DNA from 3 places in the Hymenobacter coalescens genome. Region 3 is predicted to be linked to each of the others. Evidence: riboswitches for the same ligand, from Rfam matches in the RefSeq annotation. Region 3 holds a riboswitch; each other region holds the start of a gene.

Region 1 (2,213 bases), on a different contig from region 3:
GTTCGGTACCCAACGGGCCGCGGGCGGTGGTCTGCTGCGGCCGCAAAGTAGCCCCAGTCAAATGTCGGGCGGATGCGGCTGGCGGCGCGTCGTACTGCTCATTGGCGGCGAAGCGCCCTACACGGTTGAACGACAAAAAATGAGTTTGCGTCTGCTGCCAGGGCCTGCTGATCGAACAAGCTGCGTGGAGTCCAACAAGAACGGGGGAATGCCGTACTTCCTGGGGTAAGTGTGATTCACCCAGCCACTTACTCCATTCCCATGCCGACTAAGAAAGCCACCGCTTCCCATAAAAAAGACGATCCGTGCTGGAAAGGCTACGAGCAGCAAGGCACCAAGAAGAAGGAAGGCAAGACCGTCCCGAACTGCGTCAAAAAAGACTAATTCGGCTTCCGCAGCCAGCTAACCGCCCCGGCCCGCTACGGTGCCGGGGCTTTTTTTGCGCCGCTCATAGCCGGTGGCGCATTGCCGCTGCCGTTTGGCCCGGATGCTCCGCAGGTTTATTTTCCATATGATTTTAACAATATTATATTTACTTGATTTGCTAATTACTGGAGCGTCGTTTATCTTCGCTACAGCTTATCCAGAAAGACTGAGGGACTGGGCCCTGTGACGTCTTAGCAACCAGCCGCTGCGGCAGAGGTGCTAACTCCCATCCGAGGCGGCGCAAGCCGCGTTCGGAAAAGATGAGCGGAACCGGCACCTTCTCGGGTTGCCGGGGCTTTCTGGATAGCGCTTTGCGCACCTCAATTCCGAAAGCCACATGCCGACTCTGCCCGCCTCCCCCCTCGCCGATCTGCTCCGCCAGCGCGTGCTCGTGCTCGACGGCGCCATGGGCACCATGATTCAGCGCCACCAGCTCACCGAGGAAGACTTCCGCGGGACGCGGTTTCAGGATCATCCCAAGCCCCTGCGCGGCAACAACGACCTGCTCTGTCTGACGCGCCCCGACGTGGTGCGCGGCATTCACGCCGAGTACTTCGCCGCGGGCGCCGACATCGTCGAAACTAACACCTTCTCGGGCACCACCGTGGCCCAGGCCGATTACGCCCTGGAGCACATCGTGTACGAGCTGAACTACGAGGCCGCCCGGCTGGCCCGCTCCGCCGCCGATGAGTACAGCACGCCCGAGCGCCCGCGCTTCGTGGCCGGGGCCATCGGACCCACCAACCGCACGGCCTCGCTCTCGCCCGACGTGAACCGCCCGGGCTTCCGCGCTGTCAGCTTCGACGAGCTGGCCACGGCCTACCACGAGCAGGTGCGCGGCCTCATTGACGGCGGCTGCGACGCGCTGCTGATCGAAACCATCTTCGACACCCTGAACGCCAAAGCGGCTTTGTTTGCCGCCCAGCGCTTCTTCGACGAGGGCGGGCGCGTGGTGCCCATCATGATATCGGGCACCATCACCGACGCCTCGGGCCGCACCCTGTCGGGCCAAACGGTGGAGGCGTTCTGGAACTCCATGCGCCACCTGCCCATCCTGAGCATCGGCCTGAACTGCGCCCTTGGGGCCAAGCAGCTCAAGGTGTACCTGCAGGAGCTGAGCCGCCTGGCCGACTGCTACGTATCGGCCTACCCCAACGCGGGGCTGCCCAACGCCTTCGGCGGCTACGACGAATCGGCCCAGGAATTTGCGGCCGTGCTGGAGGAGTACCTCCAGGAAGGCCTGGTGAACATCGTGGGCGGCTGCTGCGGCACCACCCCGCTGCACATTGCCGAGGCCTCGAAGCTCACCGACCGCTACGCCCCGCGCCCGCTGCCAGTGCGGCCCCGGGCCACGCGCCTGAGCGGGCTGGAACCGCTGAATATCTACCCCGAAAGCCTATTCGTGAACGTGGGCGAGCGGTGCAACGTGACCGGCTCCCGGGCCTTTGCCCGCCTGATCCGGGCCGGCCAGTACGAAGAAGCCCTGGCCGTGGCCCGCGCCCAGGTGGAAGGCGGCGCCCAGGTGCTCGACGTGAACATGGACGAGGCCCTGCTCGATTCCGTGGAGGCCATGACCACCTTCCTGAACCTGATTGCCTCCGAGCCCGACGTGGCCCGCCTGCCCCTGATGATCGACTCCTCGAAGTGGGAGGTCATCGAAGCCGGCCTGAAGTGCACCCAGGGCAAGAGCATCGTCAACTCCATTTCGCTGAAGGAAGGCGAGGAAGTGTTTAAGCACCACGCCCGGCTGGTGCGCGCCTACGGGGCCGCCGTCATCGTCATGGCCT
Region 2 (2,213 bases), on a different contig from region 3:
AGGCCGGGGTAGTTCACGGCTTCCACCTGCGGGTGCTGCTCCAGCCATTCGGCCAGCTTCTGGGCGTTTTCCACGGTGCGGTCCACGCGCAGGCTCAGCGTTTCGAGGCCAATGAGCAGCTGCCAGGAGTTGAACGGGCTGATGGAGGGGCCGAAGTCGCGCAGGCCTTCCACCCGGGCCCGGATGATGAAGGCGATGTTGCCGAATGGGCCGTTCTTGCCGAATACGTCGTTGAACACCAGCCCGTGGTAGCCCTCCGAGGGCTCCGTAAACTGCGGAAACTTGCCGTTGCCGAAGTCGTAGGTGCCGCCGTCCACAATCACGCCGCCGATGCTGGTGCCGTGCCCGCCGATCCACTTCGTGGCCGACTGCACCACGATGTGCGCGCCGTGCTCCAGCGGCCGGAACAGGTAACCGCCCGCCCCGAAGGTGTTGTCGACGATCAGCGGAATGTCATACTTGCGGGCCAGGTCCGCAATGGCCTCGAAATCCGGAATGTTGAAGCCCGGGTTGCCGATGGTTTCCAGGTACAGCGCCTTGGTGTTCTCGTCGATCAGGCTTTCGAAGCTCGCGGGGTTGTCGCCGTCGGCAAAGCGCACTTCGATGCCGAGGCGCTTAAACGCTACCTTGAACTGGTTGTAGGTGCCCCCGTAGAGGAAGGAGGTCGAAACGAAGTTGTCGCCGGCCTGCAGGATGTTGTTCAGCGCCAGAAACTGGGCCGCCTGCCCCGAACCCGTGGCCAGGGCGGCCACGCCGCCTTCGAGTGCCGCCACGCGCTGCTCGAATACGTCGGTGGTGGGGTTCATCAGGCGGGTGTAGATGTTGCCGAACTCCTTCAGGGCAAAGAGGTTGGCGCCATGTTCCGCGTTCTTGAATACGTAGGAAGTCGTCTGGTACAGCGGCACGGCGCGGGCCCCGGTGGTGGGGTCGGGCTGCTGGCCGGCGTGCAGTTGCAGGGTCTCGAAGTGCAGGTTTTGAGCGGACATACGTAGGCTGAAAAGAGGGTTGTGGATGACAGAATCGATGCGGGAAGGCAGCTACGCGCTGCCCAAAGCAGCGGCGTATGCCAGCGTGCGGCTCAGCGCCCGGAGTAGCTCAACGGGTGCGGCTAAGCCACGTGCCGCCCGGAAGCCCGGCGGCCAATAAAAAACGAGGAAGGGTAGGAGCGGGCATCAGCGGCCCGCACGTGACACTACCAACAACAGCAACAACACAGGTCAGCAGCGCGCATCGGGTGCGGCTGCGTGCGGGCACCGGCGGGGGCGCCAAGCATTACGGGCAAAGCCGTAACGGGCGCCGCGGCGGTGCGCGGAGACGGGAAGTTGTCGGGTGTAGGGAGGTAAGTGTTCATAGCACGCGGTTTATTTGCCCCCGGTCTGATAGTCAGCGGGGCAGGATTTGGCACCTGCCAGCTTGTGCATTGCTGGTGGTTGCCAGAGGGTCGTGGAGCCTGTTCTCTCGCCTCTTCGGAATAAATGCGTCAAAAAAAGCCTGCGCCGGAAGCACGGGTGGCACAAAGGTAGTACCGGATGCATAAAACGCAAATCCGGCAAAAAGTTTTCCGCCACTTGCAGAAAATGCTTTTCAGGACCGAATAAGGTGCATTAGGCCTCTGAAACAGGCTGCTACGGCGAGTATAATGTGCGGTTGGCGTCCGGCAAAAAGGCTGGTCTTCCCCGCACAACCTAGCTCCCGGCAAACAAAAAGCCGCCCCGGGGTCGGACCGGGGCGGCTCAATAATCAGAGGCGATGGAAGCGTCTTACAGCTTCGGCAGCTTCAGTACCTGGCCCACTTCGATGTGGTCGGGGTTGGAGCCGATGGTGGACTTATTGGCGTCGTAGATCTGGTGCCATTTGGAGGCGTCGCCGTAGTGGTTCTTGGCGATTTTCGACAGCGAGTCGCCGCTTACCACGGTGTAGCTCTCGCCCTGCGCCGCGGCCGGCTGTGCGGCCGCCGGCTGCGCCTTGTTGCCGAAGAAATCGGTAGCGCTGCCGGTTTGGGGCTGGGTAGGTTGTACGGGCTTCTTCTCGCCCTTATCGCTCAGGAAATCAAAGAGTCCCATAGTGTGGTCTTGGTTGAGGTGTGGGGAACGAAGGCCGCCATACCGGGTACAGCGGATTCGAGGTGCTTTACGCGGCCGCTTGGGAATAGGTTCGGCTTAACCCTTTGGCCGACTGCCCGTAAGAAACGCCCAACGGCAACCAACCCGACG
Region 3 (2,213 bases):
ACGAACGCGCCCTGCACGTCGTCGAACCCGCTGCTGACGGTGCGCCAGCGCGAAAAGCGCATCGCCGTGATCTTGACGGCTGCGCTCAAGGCGAAGTCGGGCTCGGGCATCCACACATAGGTAGGCTGCACGAAAGCGTAGCTGTAGCGTACCCGGTCGGAGGCGCGAAACTCGCCGCAAAGGTCGGGGCAGAAGGTGGAGAAGGCGTAACCGGCCCCGTAGCCCATACCGCCGTACAAGCTCCAGCGCTGGCTGCCGGGCCGGAAAAAGGCGTATCCGGCGCCGGCCTCCCCGGTGTAGGCCCAGTGACCGTGCTTGCCACGAATGCGCTGGTGCGCGCTGCCAAGCACCGTCAGGCGGTCGGTCAGGGCGTAGGCAGCCTGCACGTCGGTGCCGTGGGTGCCGGCGTTCAGCGCCAGTTCGGTTTCGCCGCGCTGCTGCACCAAGGGCGTCTGCAGGGTGTGCGGCACCACGGCGGCGCAGCCGCTCAGCAGCAGCAACAGCGAGGCTTGGGAAAGAATAGTAGCAGTGCGCACGGAATTCGGAGGCTGACGATGGTACAGGCTTGACTTGAAATCTACCCGCGTGGTTGTCAGGTCCGGCCGGATTATTTTCCGAAGCTTTTCGGATCGGTTCGTATCCACGAAACGGGCAATGAACGTAATTATTGGTGCAGCCCGCAAAACATTGGCGCGGTTGCTGTGGTTAAGGCCGCAATAAAAGATTTGCAATTCTGGAATTCGTGCCGCTACCTTTGCAGCATCAATTCTTCTCAGGATTGTTTTTATACAGAGGCGTGGAGAGACAGGCTCTACGAAGCGCCGGCAACCATCGGGACAGTCCCGAACGGTGCCAATTCCTGACCATATAAAAACACCGACGTCGTGCATTCCGACCTCACTCCCCGCGCAAATTTTATCGGCTCCGCTGCCTCGCAGCCGGGCCTTTTCGGCTTCAACGGCTCCTGTTGCTGTTGTATGCCGACGCGCCGCGTGTGTTGTTGAGGCCCCACGACCTCTTTGCCGTTTTGCTGGAAACGCCTGACAACTAAGCGCTGCCGCTCCGCGCGTCGTTGAGCCGTGCCTGGCGCCGCCCGAATTCGGCGCGCTGCTCCTTCCAGCTTCCCTCTTCTTTCTGCTTTTCGACCTTGCCCGCTGTTTGCAGCGGTTAGGGCTTATTTCTGCTGCGCATGTCGACTTTAATCGATGCACAGGTGGCGCAAATCCGTCAGCAATTAATTGGTGCTGATCCCTTGGATATTCTGCGCGTCATTTCCGCTGAATTTGCGGGCAAGGCTGCTTTCTCCACTTCGTTTGGCCTCGAGGATCAGGTAATTACGCACCTGATTTTTGCCCACGATTTGCCCATCGAAGTATTCACCCTCGATACGGGCCGGAATTTTCAGGAGACCTACTCCACATGGAGCAAGACCGTGCTGAAATACGGCAAAACCATCCGTGCTTATTACCCCAACCAGGATGAAGTAGCCGCGCTGGTGGAGCGCCAGGGCCCCAACGGTTTCTACGAAAGCGTAGACGCCCGCAAAGCCTGCTGCCACGTGCGCAAAGTGGAGCCACTCAGCCGTGCCCTTGCCGGCCAAGCCGCCTGGGTGACGGGCCTGCGCGCCGAGCAATCGGCCAACCGCAGCGGCATGCACGCGGTGGAGTGGGACGCCGCCTACCAGCTGTTCAAGGTCAACCCGCTGCTGGCATGGACCTGGGAACAAACCTGGGCTTTCGTCCGCGAGTACAGCATTCCACACAACCCGCTGCACTTGCAGGGCTTCGTGAGCATCGGCTGCGCGCCCTGCACCCGGGCCATCAAGCCCGGGGAAGACTTCCGCGCCGGCCGTTGGTGGTGGGAAGACCAATCGGCCAAGGAGTGCGGCCTGCACCAGACGGCCGCCGTGCCCACGGCCACGCTCGAAGGGCGTTAACCATTCCTGCTGACCCTGACGACCGGAACAGGCCACTCTAGCGCCTAACTCCCGCCCCACTACCGCATTCCCCACTTTTCTTGACTCCTCACAATCGGTCCGAAATGGCCGAACAGGCACCTCCTTGCCGTATGCCTACGCTCCCCCGCCTAGATTACCTCGACCGGCTCGAAGCCGAAGCCATCCACATCCTGCGCGAAGTGGCCGGGCAGTTCCAGCGCCCGGCGCTGCTGTTCTCGGGTGGCAAAGACTCCATTGCCCTGGTGCGCCTCGCCCA

What was found. Region 3 has a riboswitch for S-adenosylmethionine ahead of ACYVKQ_RS06230 (phosphoadenylyl-sulfate reductase). Riboswitches for the same ligand answer to the same signal wherever they lie in the genome.
Region 1: another riboswitch for S-adenosylmethionine. It lies ahead of metH (methionine synthase); the one in region 3 lies ahead of ACYVKQ_RS06230 (phosphoadenylyl-sulfate reductase).
Region 2: another riboswitch for S-adenosylmethionine. It lies ahead of ACYVKQ_RS18755 (O-acetylhomoserine aminocarboxypropyltransferase/cysteine synthase family protein); the one in region 3 lies ahead of ACYVKQ_RS06230 (phosphoadenylyl-sulfate reductase).

What each region holds. Positions count from the first base shown of each region.
Region 1 is NZ_BAAGRA010000019.1:25,931-28,143, reverse strand. Features, by position in the region: gene ACYVKQ_RS16585 (hypothetical protein) at 262-384, shown strand; SAM riboswitch class I at 577-693, shown strand; gene metH (methionine synthase) at 764-2,213, shown strand, end outside.
Region 2 is NZ_BAAGRA010000019.1:567,332-569,544, forward strand. Features, by position in the region: gene ACYVKQ_RS18755 (O-acetylhomoserine aminocarboxypropyltransferase/cysteine synthase family protein) at 1-986, opposite strand, end outside; SAM riboswitch class I at 1,359-1,478, opposite strand; gene ACYVKQ_RS18760 (LysM peptidoglycan-binding domain-containing protein) at 1,761-2,063, opposite strand.
Region 3 is NZ_BAAGRA010000007.1:149,605-151,817, reverse strand. Features, by position in the region: gene ACYVKQ_RS06235 (hypothetical protein) at 1-536, opposite strand, end outside; SAM riboswitch class I at 782-874, shown strand; gene ACYVKQ_RS06230 (phosphoadenylyl-sulfate reductase) at 1,190-1,936, shown strand; gene cysD (sulfate adenylyltransferase subunit CysD) at 2,068-2,213, shown strand, end outside.